DNA from 4 places in the Streptomyces sp. XD-27 genome. Region 2 is predicted to be linked to each of the others. Evidence: riboswitches for the same ligand, from Rfam matches in the RefSeq annotation. Region 2 holds a riboswitch; each other region holds the start of a gene.
The links. Region 2 has a riboswitch for cobalamin ahead of Q3Y56_RS15540 (iron ABC transporter permease). Riboswitches for the same ligand answer to the same signal wherever they lie in the genome.
Positions count from the first base shown of each region.

Region 1: another riboswitch for cobalamin. It lies ahead of metE (5-methyltetrahydropteroyltriglutamate--homocysteine S-methyltransferase); the one in region 2 lies ahead of Q3Y56_RS15540 (iron ABC transporter permease).
Region 3: another riboswitch for cobalamin. It lies ahead of Q3Y56_RS09350 (prenyltransferase/squalene oxidase repeat-containing protein); the one in region 2 lies ahead of Q3Y56_RS15540 (iron ABC transporter permease).
Region 4: another riboswitch for cobalamin. It lies ahead of Q3Y56_RS23685 (ribonucleoside-diphosphate reductase subunit alpha); the one in region 2 lies ahead of Q3Y56_RS15540 (iron ABC transporter permease).

Region 1 covers NZ_CP130713.1:7,195,214-7,199,088, reverse strand. The annotation lists partial or broken gene metE (5-methyltetrahydropteroyltriglutamate--homocysteine S-methyltransferase) at 1-1,827, opposite strand, end outside; cobalamin riboswitch at 2,034-2,185, opposite strand; gene Q3Y56_RS31525 (3-hydroxybutyryl-CoA dehydrogenase) at 2,240-3,106, opposite strand; gene aceB (malate synthase A) at 3,124-3,875, opposite strand, start outside.
Region 2 covers NZ_CP130713.1:3,647,948-3,651,822, forward strand. The annotation lists gene Q3Y56_RS15530 (DsrE family protein) at 39-404, opposite strand; gene Q3Y56_RS15535 (FABP family protein) at 625-1,197, shown strand; cobalamin riboswitch at 1,207-1,340, shown strand; gene Q3Y56_RS15540 (iron ABC transporter permease) at 1,556-2,578, shown strand; gene Q3Y56_RS15545 (ABC transporter ATP-binding protein) at 2,578-3,369, shown strand; gene Q3Y56_RS15550 (ABC transporter substrate-binding protein) at 3,379-3,875, shown strand, end outside.
Region 3 covers NZ_CP130713.1:2,153,546-2,157,420, forward strand. The annotation lists gene Q3Y56_RS09340 (aldehyde dehydrogenase) at 1-1,097, opposite strand, end outside; partial or broken gene Q3Y56_RS09345 (MBL fold metallo-hydrolase) at 1,219-2,279, shown strand; cobalamin riboswitch at 2,354-2,491, shown strand; gene Q3Y56_RS09350 (prenyltransferase/squalene oxidase repeat-containing protein) at 2,643-3,875, shown strand, end outside.
Region 4 covers NZ_CP130713.1:5,436,353-5,440,227, forward strand. The annotation lists gene Q3Y56_RS23685 (ribonucleoside-diphosphate reductase subunit alpha) at 1-2,106, opposite strand, end outside; gene Q3Y56_RS23690 (hypothetical protein) at 2,111-2,257, shown strand; cobalamin riboswitch at 2,231-2,372, opposite strand; gene mctP (monocarboxylate uptake permease MctP) at 2,534-3,875, opposite strand, start outside.

The sequences.
Region 1 (3,875 bases), 3.5 Mb from region 2:
CCGAGGTGCCGGCCGCCTCGAGGTCGCCCACCTCGTCCCGCAGGGCGAGCGCGACCTGCCGGGCGGTGTCGCCCAGCGGCTGGTCGTCGCGGACGAAGGACCAGGCCAGCATGGTGACGGGGCCGGTGAGCATGCCCTTGACCGGGCGGTCGGTGACCGACTGGGCGTACGTCGTCCAGCGCACCGTCATCGGTTCGGGGCGGGAGATGTCGCCGGCCAGGATCGGCGGGCGGACGTAGCGGGTGCCGTAGGACTGGACCCAGCCGTGCTGCGTGGCGAGGTAGCCCGTCAGCCGCTCGGCGAAGTACTGCACCATGTCGTTGCGTTCGGGCTCGCCGTGCACCAGGACGTCGATCCCGGCCTTCTCCTGGAAGGACAGGACGTCGCGGATCTCGTCCCTGATGCGCTCCTCGTAGGCGGCGGTGTCGATGCGGCCGGCGCGCAGGTCGGCGCGGGCGGCGCGCAGCTCGGTGGTCTGCGGGAAGGACCCGATGGTGGTCGTGGGCAGCAGGGGCAGCCGGAGGTGGGCGCGCTGGGCGGCCGCCCGTTCGGCGTACGGCTGCGAGCGGCGGCCGTCGGCGTCGGTGACCGCCGCGGCGCGCCTGCGCACCGCCGGGTCGCGGGTGAGCGCGGAGCCGGCGCGGGACGCCAGGCTGGCGCGGTTGGCGGCGAGTTCGGCGGCGATGGTGTCGGTGCCGCGTGCCAGGCCGCGGGCGAGGGTGACGATCTCGGTGGTCTTCTGGCGGGCGAAGGCGAGCCAGCGGGCGACCTGCGGATCGAGGTCGCGTTCGGCGCCGGTGTCCAGCGGGACGTGCAGCAGGGAGCAGGAGGCGGACACGTCGACCCGGTCGGCGAGGCCGAGGAGCGTGCCGAGGGTGGACAGGGACTTCTCGAAGTCGTTGAGCCAGATGTTGCGGCCGTTGACGACGCCGGCGACCAGGCGCTTGCCGGGCAGCCCGCCGACGGCGGCGAGGTCGTCGAGGTGGGCGGCGGCGGACTCGGTGAAGTCGAGCGCCAGTCCGTCGACGGGCGCCTTGGCCAGCACGGGCAGGGCCTCGCCGAGCCGGTCGAAGTAGGAGGCGACGAGCAGCTTCGGGCGGTCGGCGAGACCTCCCAGATCCCGGTAGGCGCGGGCGGCGGCGTTCAGTTCGGCCGGGGTGCGGTCCTGGGCCAGGGCGGGTTCGTCGAGCTGCACCCACTCGGCGCCGGCGGCGCGCAGGTCGGCGAGGACCTCGGCGTACACGGGAAGCAGCCGGTCGAGCAGCGTCAGGGGACGAAGTCCGCCGCGACGCCGGGCGCCGGCTTGGCCAGCAGGAGGTAGGTGACGGGGCCGACCAGGACCGGGCGGGCGGCCGCCCCGAGCGCGAGGGCCTCCTTCAGCTCGGCGACCTGCTTGGCGGAGTCGGCGGTGAAGACGGTGTCGGGGCCGAGTTCGGGCACCAGGTAGTGGTAGTTGGTGTCGAACCACTTGGTCATCTCCAGCGGCGCCGCGTCCTGGGTGCCGCGCGCCATCGCGAAGTACCCGTCCAGGGCGTCCGCCGCGACGGCGGCGCGGTGCCGGGCGGGGATGGCGCCGACCATGACGCTGGTGTCCAGAACGTGGTCGTAGTACGAGAAGTCACCGGTCGGCACCTCGTCGATGCCGGCGTCGACCAGCTGCCGCCAGTTCGCCCGGCGCAGGCCGGCGGCGCACTCCCGGAGGGCATCGGCGTCGACGCGGCCCTTCCAGTAGCCCTCGATGGCCTTCTTCAGTTCCCGGTTCGGGCCCTGGCGGGGGTAGCCGTACACGGTGGCCCGTGCTGCCGCGGCTGCGGACTTCGCTGTCACAGAACTCTCCTTCGCGAGCATCTCTCGTCACAGATCCCGGAACGGGGCGAGGGGCGCGAAGGGACGGCGAGTCGAGGCGGGCCGCACCACCATCTGCGTGTGCGTCCGCCTGCTGTACTCCCCCGGACGTCGTCCGGGGCACCGCCGACCCGCCCTCGAGGTCACCGAGATCTCCGCGCGCGATCGGTCGCGCGCGGGCAACGGGCAGGTCTTCGGACTCGCGGGCACGTCCGCCCGTGAAGGGCGGACACCTACTGGCCGTCGCTTCCCGGACCCGGTCGGGTCCAGTGCGTATGACGGCGGTCGTTCCCACTCACCGCTGCGGGGCAGTCCCGGATTCCCACCGGGTTCCCTCTTACGACGCGCCTGCCTGGCGGACAGGGCGAACCAGCTGCGTCCGCCAGCCTATCGGTCACCGGTCGTACGTGTGGAACCCCCGGCCCGTCTTCCGTCCGAGCAGCCCCGCCTCGACCATGCGCTGGAGCAGCGGCGGCGGGGCGTAGAGGGGCTCTTTGAACTCCTCGTACAGCGACTCGGCGATGGCGGCGACCGTGTCCAGGCCGATCAGGTCGGCCAGCTTCAGCGGTCCCATCGGGTGGGCGCAGCCCAGTTCCATGCCCGCGTCCACGTCGGCGGCGGTGGCGAAGCCGGACTCGGCCATCCGGACCGCCGCGAGGAGGTAGGGGATGAGCAGCGCGTTGACGACGAATCCGGACCGGTCCTGGGAGCGGATCGCGGTCTTGCCGAGCGTCGCGGTGGCGAAGTCCTCGGCCGTGCGGACCGTTTCGGCGCTCGTGTGCAGCGAGGTGACGACCTCCAGCAGCGGCATGACGGGCGCCGGGTTGAAGAAGTGCAGGCCCAGCACGCGGTCGGCGCGCCGCGTCGCCATGCCGAGGCGCATCACGGGGATGGCGGAGGTGTTCGTGGCCAGGACCGCCGCCGGATCCTCGACGATCTTGTCGAGGGCGGCGAAGATCCCGGTCTTCACGTCCGGGTCCTCCACGACGGCCTCGACGACGAGCTGCCGGTCGGCGAGGTCGTCGAGACTGCCGGTGAAGACGAGCCGGGCAAGGGCGTCCTCGGCGTGGACGCGGTCCAGTTTGCCGCGCTGGACTGCGCGTTCGAGGGATGCGGCCACGCGTTCCCGGGCGGCGCGGGCCGCCGTGGCGTCCGCCTCGCAGACCACCGTGTCGAGCCCGGCGCGGGCGCAGACCTCCGCGATGCCGGCCCCCATCTGGCCGCCGCCGACGACGCCGACCCGCTGGATGGGTGCGCTCATGACCTGGTCGGGCTTGCTCATGGCCGCACCGCCGGGCGGTGGACGAGGTGGCGGGCGTAGGCGTCGGGGGTGAAGAACGCCGGAAGGTCCTTCGCCAGAGCCGTGCGTTCGAAGATACCGCGGGCCTCCGCGGCGCGTGCGTCCGGTTGTTCCCGCTCCAGGGCCGCGCTCTCGGCGTCGAGCAGGCGCAGCACGGTGGCGCGGTCGGCGGCGCCGTGGCGCAGCCACTGCCAGACCTGGCAGCGGGCGATCTCGGCGGTCGCGGCGTCCTCCATCAGCCCGTTGAGGGCGACGGCGCCGCTGCCGCGCAGCCAGGCGTCGAAGTAGCGCAGCGCGACGGCGATGTCGGCGCGGATGCCGTCCGGTGTCGGCGGGCCGCTGGTACGGCGGACGGCGAGCAGGTCGGCGGCGGTCACGTCCACGTCGTCGCGGGTGCGTGTCAGCTGGTGGGGCCGGTCGCCCAGCACGTGGTCGAAGACGTCGCGGCAGACGGGGACGAGGCCGGGGTGGGCGACCCAGGAGCCGTCGAAGCCGTCCTCGGCCTCGCGTTCCTTGTCCAGGCGCACCGTGGCGAGAGCCGCCTCGTTGGCCTGCGCGTCGCGGCTGGGGACGTGGGCGGCCATGCCGCCGATCGCGTGGGCGCCCCGCTTGTGGCAGGTGCGTACCAGCAGCTCGGTGTAGGCGCGCAGGAACGGCGCGGTCATGGTGACCTTGGCCCGGTCCGGGAGGACGAAGTCGGGGCGGTGCGCGAAGTTCTTGATCAGGCTGA
Region 2 (3,875 bases):
CTCGGTACCCGCAGACGGCGCTCGGTACCCGTAGACGCTCAGTACACGAGCGCCTGCACGCCGTCCGGCATGATCTCGCTGACGAAGACCTGCATCCCCGCGATCCGCGCGCCCTTGATGAGGTCCTTCTCCTCGATCCCGCGCCGGGCCGCGCACTGCGAACACACCGTGATCGTCCCGCCGCCCACCAGGATGCCGTCGATCAGATCCGGCAGCGGCGCCGCGTGCGGCAGCTCGAACTCCGCCGCCCGCCCCGGCAGGGCGAACCACGTCGACTCCCCGGTCAGATACAGCGAGACCTCGACCCCGCTGGCCGCGGCCACCGCCGCCGCCGTGAACCCCTGCGAGCACCGCTCCGGCGCGTCCGCGCCCGCGGTCACCTTGATCACCAGCTTCTTGGCCATGGCCCCAGCCTAGGTGAGGCGGCATCGCGGACTAGACTGGCGGCGATCCGTAATACCTCACTCCGTCCGAGGAGCGCGCTCGTGCTTGAGGCAGTCTTCACCACCCTGATGATCCTGGTCGCGGTAGGCACGCTCGGCTTCGTCGGGCTGACCTGGAAGAAGCTGTACCAGGGCCAGCGCTGACCGCTCCCTTCCGCTCACTAGCAGAACGCCTGATTCCATGATCGAGATCCCGTCCGACCTCCACCCGGACCTCGTGCCCCTCGCCTTCCTCCTCGGCAACTGGACGGGTGCGGGCGTCGCCGACTTCCCGGGCTCGAAGAAGTGCAACTTCGGGCAGGAAGTGACCTTCAGCCACGACGGCCGGGACTTCCTGGAGTACGTCTCGCGCAGCTGGGTGCTGGACGCGGAGGGCAAGCAGGTCGAGCCGCTGGAGACCGAGTCCGGCTACTGGCGGATCGACAAGGACCGCAAGGTCGAGATCGTGATGATCCGCGACCAGGGCGTCGTCGAGGTCTGGTACGGCGAGCTGGCGGCGCAGAAGCCCCAGATCGACCTGGTCACCGACGCCGTCGCGCGCACCGCCGCCTCCGGCCCGTACTCCGGCGGCAAGCGGCTGTACGGCTACGTCAAGGGGGACCTGATGTGGGTCGGCGAGAAGGCCACCCCCGAGGTGCCGCTGCGCCCCTACATGTCGGCGCACCTGAAGAAGTCCGTCACGCCCGAGCAGGTCGCGGCCTGGGCCAAGGACCTGGGTGACCTGCCGGACGACGGCATCGCCTTCTTCCGCTGACCTTCGGCTCTTCTGCTTCACGTCTTCTGCTTCACACCCGCCCCCGCGGGGGAAGTCCGGTCGAAGTCCGGCGCTGACCCGCAACAGTAGGCGGCCCCAGTGGGTCGCAAGCCTGATCACCCGCGGCGGCGGCAGCTCCTGACAACTCGCCGTGGACTGCGAGGGGACCGCCACCGGCATCGAGTGCCCGGGCCGCGCCTCCTTTCTCCGTACGGACGCGGCCCGAGGTGAAAGCGACCCGCCCGTGGCGAGCCCCACCGACACCGCGGACCCGCGCCCACGGACCGTCGACGCGGACCCGCGCGCACAGGCCGCCTCGGACCCGCGCCCACGCGCCGGCGCGCCCCGCCGGGTCCCGTTGCCGCCGCTGGTCGGCGCGCTCACCGCCGCGCTCGTGGTCTCCCTCGTCTGCGGCGTGGGCCTCGGCGCCGCCGGGCTGTCCTGGTCCGAGGTGCTGCGCATGCTGCGCGCCGGGCTGACCGGGGGCACCATCGGCCGGGACGAACTCTCCGCGTACACCATCGTGTGGGAGCTGCGCTTCCCGCGCGCCGTCCTGGCCGCCGTCGTCGGGGCCGGGCTCGCGGCCATCGGCGTGGCGGTCCAGGCGATGGTGCGCAACGCGCTCGCCGACCCGTTCGTGCTGGGCATCTCCTCGGGCGCGGCGATCGGCGCCAACGCCGTGCTGCTCTTCGGCGCCCTCGCGAGCCTGGGTGTCTGGGCGCTGTCGCTGTCCGCGTTCGTCTCGGCGCTGGCGTCGATGGCCCTGGTGTACGCGGCGGCCCGCACGCCGCAGGGGCTGACCCCGCTGCGCCTGGTGCTGACCGGTTCGGCCATGTACTACGGCTTCTCGGCGATCACCACGCTGATGGTCTTCTCCGCCGACCGGGGCGATGCCGCCCGCTCCGCGATGATGTGGCTGCTCGGCAGCCTGAGCGGCGCGAGCTGGGCGGCGGTGCCGATCGCGGCCGCCGCGGTGGCCGCGGCCCTGGGCTATCTCGCGCTCTCCGCCGGCCGTCTCAACGCGCTCGCCATGGGCGACGAGACCGCCACCGCGCTCGGCGTGGACGCGGCCCGGCTGCGGACCGAGCTGTTCGTGGTGACCGCCGCCGTCACCGGCGCGGTGGTCGCGGTCAGCGGCGCGATCGGGTTCGTCGGGCTGATGGTGCCGCATCTGGCGCGGATGCTGGTCGGCGCCGACCACCGCCGGGTACTGGCCGTCGCGCCGCTGCTCGGCGCGGTGCTGCTGGTGTGGGTGGACATCCTGTCCCGGGTGCTGCTGCCGCCGATCGAACTGCCCCTCGGGGTCATCACGGCCGTCATCGGGGTGCCCTGCTTCGTCCTGCTGATGCGCCGCCGCGGCTACAGCTTCGGAGGCGCGTGATGCGGGTCGACATCGAGGGCCTGAGCGTGGAGGTCGCGGGCGCGCGGCTCGTCGACGACATCGCGCTGCGGGCCGGGACCGGGCAGCTGGTCGGGCTCGTCGGCCCCAACGGCAGCGGCAAGTCCACCCTGCTGCGCTGCGTCTACCGGGCGCTGCGCCCCACCGCGGGCACGGTCCGGCTCGACGGTGAGGACCTGTACGCGCTCACCGCACGGGAGGGCGCGCGGCGGCTGGCCGCGCTGCCGCAGGAGTCGGCGAGCGAGTTCGACTTCACCGTCGCCGAGGTGGTCGCCATGGGCCGGCTGCCGCACCAGCGCGCCGCCGGGCGGGTCACCGATGCCGACCGGGAGGCGTGCGCGGCCGCGCTGGCGCGGGTGGGCGCGGACCGGCTCGCCGACCGCGGCTTCCTGTCCCTGTCCGGCGGCGAGAAGCAGCGGGTGCTGATCGCCCGCGCGCTGGCGCAGGAGCCGCGGGTGCTCGTCCTGGACGAGCCGACGAACCACCTGGACATCGCCCAGCAGCTGGAGGTGCTGGCGCTGGTGAAGGACAGCAGGCTCACCGTGCTGACCGCGCTGCACGACCTGAACCTCGCCGCCGTCCACTGCGACGTGCTGTACGTGATCGCGCGCGGCCGGATCGTCGCCTCCGGCGCCCCCCACGACGTGCTCACCCCCGAGCTGCTGGCCGAGGTCTTCGGCGTCCGTGCGCACCGCGTACCGCACCCCGAGACCGGTGCCGTGCAGTTGCTCTTCGACCTCCTCCCCGCCCTTCCCTCTCCCCGCTCTTCGTAAGGACGGCTCATGCGCCTGACGCCCATCGCCCTCGTGCTCGCCCTCGGCCTCGGCCTGACCGGGTGCGGCGCCCATGTGGCGGACGACGCCGCGGACGACGACGCCCGCGGCGGCAGGCCGTCCGGCCACTACCCGGTGACCGTCGAGAACTGCGGGCGGAAGGTCACGTACGACAAGGCGCCCCGGCGCGTGGTCACCAACGACGTGGGCATCACGGAGATCATGTTCGCCCTCGGGCTGGAGGACCGCATGGCCGGTTTCGTGATGCCCGACGACAAGGGCGACCTGGACGCCGTGCCGTGGAAGGACTCCTACGGCAAGGTGCCGTGGCTGTCGAAGAAGGAGATCACCAAGGAGCTCGCCCTCGACGCCGACGCCGACCTGGTCTTCGCGGGCTGGAACTACGGCTTCAACGAGGCCACCGGCGTCACCCCCGCCGCGCTGAAGAAGCTCGGCATCGGCTCGTACGTCCTGACCGAGTCCTGCCGCAACGGCCAGGGCTCGGC
Region 3 (3,875 bases), 1.5 Mb from region 2:
GGGGAGGCGGGGCGGCCGCCTCCGGTGAGCAGTTCGGCGCCCTCGCGCCGCCCGAGGTCGATGTAGTCGAACGAGCGCTGCTGCTGGCGGCGCGCGACCAGCGGGCCGACCTGGGTGGCCGGGTCGAACGGGTCCCCGACGACCAGCGCGGAGGCGGCGGCCGCGAGGCGTTCGGCGATCTCCGCGTAGTGGTCGCGCGGGGCGAGGATGCGGGTCTGGGCAACGCACGCCTGGCCGTTGTTCATCCACGCGTTGGGGACGATGCCGCCGACGGCGGCGTCCAGATCGGCGTCGGGCAGGATGACGGCCGCCGACTTGCCGCCCAACTCCAGCGTCACCCGCGTCAGTCGGCGGGCGGCGACCTCCATGACGCGCCGGCCCGCTGCCACGGACCCGGTGAACGACACCTTGTCGACGCCCGGGTGCCCCACCAGGTACTCGCCGACCTCCGGGCCCGCGGGCAGGACGGACAGCACGCCGTCCGGCAGCCCCGCCTCGGCGGCGATCTCCGCGAGCAGGTACGAGTCGAGCGGGGCCTCCGGGGAGGGCTTGAGGATCACCGGGCAGCCGGCCAGCAGCGCGGGCGCGAGCTTGGCCGCGGCCACGAACTGCGGGGCGTTCCACGGCACGACGGCCGCCACCACCCCGACCGGGGCGCGCCGCACCAGCAGCGGCCCCAGGATGCCGGTGCGCCGCTCCTCGTAGCCGGTGTCGCGGGCGACCGCGAGGGCCGCCTCCCACACCATCACCGCGCCGAGCGCCTGGCCGAGGACGCTCCAGGAGTACGGGCTGCCGTTCTGGGCGGTGACGGTCCGGGCGACCTCCTCGTGCCGGGCGGCGAGCGCGTCCTTGATCCGGGTGACGACCGCGATCCGCTCCTTGGGGTCGCTACGCGGCCAGGGGCCGGCGTCGAAGGCGGCGCGCGCGGTGGCGACCGCCCGGTCCACGTCCTCGCGGGTGGCGTGCGGTACGCGGCCGATGACCGCCTCCGTGTGCGGTGAGACGACCTCGATGGTGCCGCGGCCCGCGGGTTCGGCCGGGGCGCCGCCGATGACCAGGTGGCCGTACTCGACACGGCCGTTCGCGGGGTCCGTCATGGTGGGAACCTCCAGGGATTCGGCCGCCGCCCGGCTCCGGACAAATAACTGACGCTACGTCAGAAACTGATACCAGTTCTCGCTATAGTGGGCAACGGCCGTGCGGCGACAGGGGGTTGACGTGACCGATGAGGCGACCGCTCCGGTGACCTCGCACGGCGGCGGCGTGTGGAGCATCCCGGTCCCGATCCCCGGCAACCCGCTCGGCCACACCCTCGTCCACGTCCTGGACACCGATCGCGGCCCGGTCCTGATCGACACCGGCTGGGACGATCCGACGGCCTGGGACGCACTCACCACCGGCCTGACCGCCTGCGGCACCGCCGTGTCGGACATCCACGGCGTCGTCCTCACCCACCACCACCCCGACCACCACGGGCTCTCCGGCCGGGTGCGCGAAGCGTCCGGCGCGTGGCTGGCCATGCACGCCGCCGACGCGGCCGTGGTGCGCCGCACCAGCGCCGCGGCGCCCGGCCGGTGGCTCGACTACCTCACCGACCGGCTCGCCGCCGCCGGGGCGCCCGCGGACCACCTCGCCCCGCTGCGCGCCGCCCGCGCCGCGGGACGCGCCGGCGACCTGCCCGGCCTCGCCGCCGCGCTGCCCGACCGGCACATCGCCCCCGGCGCCCTCCTCGACCTGCCCGGCCGCAGGCTGCGGGCCGTATGGACACCGGGCCACACCCCGGGCCACGTCTGCCTGCACCTGGAGGAGGAGCATCCGGCGGGCGCGCCCGGCAACGGCCGGCTGTTCTCCGGCGACCACCTGCTCCCGGGCATCTCCCCGCACATCGGCCTCTACGAGGACCCGGACGACGACGGACCCGCGGGGAGGCCGACCCGCTCGGCGACTACCTCGACTCCCTCGGCCGCGTGGGCCGGCTCGGCCCGGCCGAGGTGCTCCCGGCCCATCAGCACGCGTTCACCGGCGCCGACCGCCGCGTCGGCGAACTGCTCGACCACCACGCCGACCGCCTGGCCGGCGTACGGGACCTGCTGGCGACCCCGCGCACGCCCTGGCGGCTCGCCGAGCGCATGCGCTGGAACCGCCCGTGGGCGGACATCCCGTACGGCTCGCGGAACATCGCGGTCGCGGAGGCGGAGGCGCATCTGCGGCACCTGGTGAAGCGGGGGCGGGCGGCGGCGGTGCCGGGCACCGACCCGGTCGCGTACCAGGCGGTGTGAGTCCCGCGTGAGTCCCGCCCGGCGCCGGGTGGTCCTCCGACCTCCCGGTAAGGCGCCGGTTAAGGTGGGCGTGCACAACTTCATGCGTGACCGATCGGGGAAAGCCGGTGCGATTCCGGCGCTGACCCGCAACCGTGAGTACGGCCCGCGCCCGCCGGTACGGCTGGCCGACCGTATGAGCCGGAGCACCCGTCGGCCACACCGAAGGCTCCCGCGCACCGGTCGCCGACGCGACCGGTGCGCGGCACCGTCGAGGTCTACGGAGCTGAGCCCGGTGCCACCGTGCGCGTGCCGCGCACGGGTGGACGGCCGTGTCTCAGCTGCGTGCAGAACACCGCGAACACACACCGAGAGGCACCGTCCATGAACGTACGCCGCAGCGCCGCGGCCCTGGCCGTCTCCGTCGTCCTCGGCGCGGCCGCCGCCCCGGCGGCGTTCGCCGACGACGCCCCCTCCCCGAAGCCGAAGCAGTCCGCGCTGCCGCAGGGGCTGTACGGGACCAAGGACCCCACGTACGACGGCGTGTGGCGGCAGTCCCTGGCGCTGCTCGCCCAGGACGCGGTCGGCGTCACCCCGGCGGAGTCGGGTGTGAAGTGGCTGGCCGGGCAGCAGTGCGCGGACGGCGGCTTTGTGCCGTTCCGGCACGAGACCGCCACCCCGTGCACGGCGAAGAACGTCGACAGCAACGCCACCGCGGCCGCCGTGCAGGCGCTCGCCGCGGTCGGCGGGCACGGCGCGGCCGTCGAGAAGGGCGTCGGCTGGCTGAAGAAGAACCAGAACGAGGACGGCGGCTGGGGGATGAACCCCGGCGGCGACAGCGACGCCAACTCCACGGCCGTGGCCGTCGGCGCGCTCGCCGCCGCCGGGCAGGACCCGGCGAAGATCGCCTCCGCGAAGGGCGGCAAGACGCCGTACGACGCGCTGCTCGCGCTGCGGCTGGGCTGCGACGCGAAGAAGGACGAGCGCGGGGCGTTCGCGTACCAGCCCGGTAAGGGCGACCTGGCCCCGAACGACGTGGCCACCGTCGCCGCCGCGCTCGGCGCCACCGGCCAGGGCTTCGTGTTCGAGCCGGTCGGCAGGGACGACGACGAGGCGGTCGAGCCGCTGGAGTGCGGAGCGGGCGCCGACAAGAGCGACACGAAGGCCAAGGGCGCGGCCGCGGCGGAGGACGCCGCCGACGCGGCGGACGCGTACCTGGTCGCCAAGCTGGCCGGGAACGGCCAGCACCTGATGGCCGCCCTGCCCGGCCAGGACCCGAAGCCCGACCTCGGCAGCACCGCCGACGCGGTGCTCGCGCTCGCGGCGGGCGAGCATCGGGCCGCGGCCGCCAAGCCGCTCGCCTGGCTCCAGGGCAAGGACAGCGGCGCGGTCGCGTGGGCCAAGGACGACCCGGGCGCGCTGGCCAAGCTGATCCTGGCCACCCGCTCGGTCGGCGGCGACCCGCGCGACTTCGGCGGTACGGACCTGGTACGTGCGCTGAACGCCACCGGCCCCAAGCCCGCGGCCGCCTCGGACCACTCCGGCACGCAGAAGCAGGCCGACGAGGACAAGAAGAAGGACGACAAGGGCGACAGCCCGTTCGGCCTGTGGTGGTTC
Region 4 (3,875 bases), 1.8 Mb from region 2:
GACCTCCCACGCCGTGCGGTACAGGTCGCGGATCTCCTGCGGCACCCAGCCGAAGTCCTGGACCGAGCCGTTGGACTCGCGCAGCGCCTCGCGGGTCTGCGCGTCCCACACGCCGAGCTGCTTGAGGTCGTCCACCAGGTAGGAGTTGACCTGGAGGAACTCACCGCTGAGCGTCTCGCGCTTGAAGAGGTTGGAGACCTGCGGCTCGATGCACTCGTAGACGCCCGCGATGGACGCGATGGTGGCCGTCGGCGCGATGGCCAGCAGCAGCGAGTTCCGCATGCCGGACTTCGACATCCGCGTACGGAGCGCCTCCCACCGCTCGGGCCACGTCATCTGCGCGCCGGCGTAGTGGTCGGGGTGCAGGACGCCGCGTGCGGTGCGGGTCGCGGACCAGGCCGGGTGCGGCCCGTGCCGCTCGGCGAGGTCGCAGGACGCCTCGTAGGCCGCGAGCATGATGCGCTCGGAGATCTTGGTGGACAGCGCCTTGGCCTCGGCAGAGTCGAAGGGCAGCCGCAGCCGGAAGAACACGTCCTGCAGGCCCATCAGGCCCAGGCCGACCGGCCGCCAGCGGGAGTTGGAGGCCCCGGCCTCTTCCGTGGGGTAGAAGTTGATGTCCACCACGCGGTCGAGGAAGGTGACGGCGGTACGGACCGTGCGGTCCAGCTTCTCCCAGTCCATGTCGCCGTCCGCGCCCAGGTGCGCGGCCAGGTTGACCGAGCCCAGGTTGCACACGGCCGTCTCGCCGTCGTCCGTGACCTCGAGGATCTCGGTGCACAGGTTGGAGGAGTGGACGACCTTGCCGGGCTCGGCGGTCTGGTTCGCGGTGCGGTTGGCGGCGTCCTTGAACGTCATCCAGCCGTTGCCGGTCTGCGCGAGGGTGCGCATCATCCGCGCGTACAGCTGCCGGGCGGGGACGGTCTTGATGGCCTTGCCCTCGGCCTCGGCCTTGCGGTACGCGGCGTCGAACCGCTCGCCCCACAGGTCGACCAGCTCGGGCGTGTCGGACGGCGAGAACAGCGACCAGTCGGCGTCGGCCTCGACCCGGCGCATGAACTCGTCCGGGATCCAGTGCGCGATGTTGAGGTTGTGGGTGCGGCGGGCTTCCTCACCGGTGTTGTCCCGCAGCTCCAGGAACTCCTCGATGTCCGCGTGCCAGGTCTCCAGGTACACGCAGGCCGCGCCCTTGCGTCGGCCGCCCTGGTTGACGGCGGCGACGGAGGCGTCCAGGGTCCGCAGGAACGGCACGATGCCGTTGGAGTGCCCGTTGGTGCCGCGGATCAGCGACCCGCGGGCGCGGATGCGCGAGTACGACAGGCCGATGCCGCCGGCGTGCTTCGACAGCCGCGCCACCTGGTGGTAGCGGTTGTAGATCGAGTCCAGCTCGTCCAGCGGCGAGTCCAGCAGATAGCAGGACGACATCTGCGGGTGGCGGGTGCCGGAGTTGAACAGGGTGGGGGAGCTCGGCAGGTACGACAGCGTGCTGGTGAGCCGGTACAGCTCGCAGACGTCCGCCAGCGCCCGGTCGGACAGGTCCTCGGCCAGCCCGCAGGCCACGCGCAGCAGGAAGTGCTGCGGGGTCTCGACCACCTGACGGGTGATGGGGTGGCGCAGCAGGTAACGGCTGTGCAGGGTGCGCAGGCCGAAGTAGCCGAAGCGGTCGTCGGCGCCGTCGGCCAGCGTCTTGTCGACCAGGGTGTCCAGCCGGGCGGCGTGCGTCCGCACGAAGGCGGCCGTGGAGTCGGCGATCAGGCCCTCGCGGTGGCCCACCTCGACGGAGGCGGAGAAGGAGACCGCGCCCTGCCCGGCCGCCTCCTCGGCGATGGCGAGGGTCAGCAGCCGGGCGGCGAGCCGGGAGTACTCCGGCTCCTCCGCGATCAGGCCGGCGGCGGCCTCGGTGGCCAGGGCCCGCAACTCCGCCTCGTCCGACCCGGCGTGCCGGCCGCGCAGCGCGGCGGCGGCGACCTTGCCGGGGTCGGTGGCGGGAAGATCCGCGGTGAGATCGGTCAGGGTACGCAACAGGGCGGTTCCGGGCGCGTCGGCGGCGGCCGCGGAGTCCTTGGAGTCCTGGGCCGCTGAAACCGGATCGGCGGGCGCGATGGTCACGGAAGTGCTCTCCCTCGCTCGGCTGGGGGGCCAGGAGGGGTGGTGCGCGATGGTCGCGTACGGGCGTGCCGCACCGGAGCAGGGCATGCCGCGCAGCGTCCACCGGCCCAACCCGCGAGGCCCGGACGTGTTCGAGGCCGTCGGCAGGTAGTCGGACTTCACGCGCACGCAAAAACACACACGTACACCGTTGCGGGACAGTTCCGGATTCGCACCGGATTCCCCTGCGGCGACAGCGAGGATGAGCATACATCTTGTGTTGACTGCCGCACGCGCCACCACATGTTGTGTCACTCGGTTTGAGCTTTCGCACGAATGTGCTATATCGGGAGGCTGTTGGCGGCGTGCGCCGGCATGCGGAAGGGGCGCGGCGAGAGCGCCACGCCCCTGTCCTCCACGCTACCGCGCGGCCGTGCGCCGCGCGCCGTCAGTGTCCGCCCGGCGCCTTCACGGCCGCCCCGGCCGCCTCCACGGGCCGCTCGGCCCTGACGCCCGGGTCGCCCGCGTCCGCCCTGTAGTCCTCCGGGGAGGTCTCGTCGATGCCGTCGGGCGCCTTCAGCGCCCGCAGGACGACGGTCAGGGCGACCGTGACGGCGACGTTCAGGACGAAGGCGGTCAGACCGATGTAGCCGATCTCACCAATGCCGGGGATCTCCTTCTGGCTGCCGCCGAAGTGCTTCTGGGTGGGGCTCGCCACGCCGTACGCCGCGACCGTGCCGTAGACCATGCCGACCGCCCAGCCCGCGAGCAGCGCCCAGCGGTGGAACCAGCGGGTGAACAGACCGCCCACCAGCGCCGGGAAGGTCTGGAGGATCCAGATACCGCCCAGCAGCTGGAAGTTGATCGCCACCGTCTTGTCCATGGTCAGGACGAAGGCCAGCGCGCCCACCTTGACCAGCAGGGACACCAGCTTGGAGACCTTCGTCTCCTGCTCCGGCGTCGCGTCGGGCTTGAGGAAGTCCTTGTAGATGTTGCGGGTGAACAGGTTCGCCGCGGCGATCGACATGATCGCGGCCGGCACCAGCGCGCCGATGCCGATCGCGGCGAACGCCACGCCCGCGAACCAGTCCGGGAACATGTCCTCGAAGAGCTGCGGGATGGCCAGCTGCCCGTTGTCCACCTTCACGCCCGCCGCGATCGCCATGAAGCCCAGCAGCGCCAGCAGCCCGAGCATCAGCGAGTACAGCGGCAGGATGGTGGTGTTGCGGCGGATCACCTCGCGGCTGCGGCTGGACAGCGTCGCGGTGATGGAGTGCGGGTACATGAACAGCGCCAGCGCGGAGCCGAGTGCCAGCGTCGCGTACGCCCATTGCGAGGCCTCCGGTGGCGTCAGCGCGCCGCGCGGCTTCCCTGTCGCCTCGTTCGTCTGCGAGAACGCATCCCCGGCCTTGGCGAAGATGTCGTCGAAGCCGCCCAACTTGATCGGGATGTAGATGATCGCCACCACGATGACGATGTAGATCAGGGTGTCCTTCACGAACGCGATCAGCGCCGGGGCGCGCAGCCCGGAGGAGTAGGTGTACGCCGCGAGCACGCCGAAGGCGATGAGCAGCGGCAGGTCCTTGATGAACCAGTTGGTGTCCTCGCCGCCGCCGACGCCCATCACGTCCAGCACCGCCTGGATGCCGACGAGTTGCAGCGCGATGTAGGGCATCGTGGCGAGGATGCCGGTGACCGCGACGGCCAGCGACAGGCCCTTGGAGCCGAAGCGGCCGCGGACGAAGTCGGAGGTGGTGACGTACCCGTGCTTGTGGGACACCGACCACAGG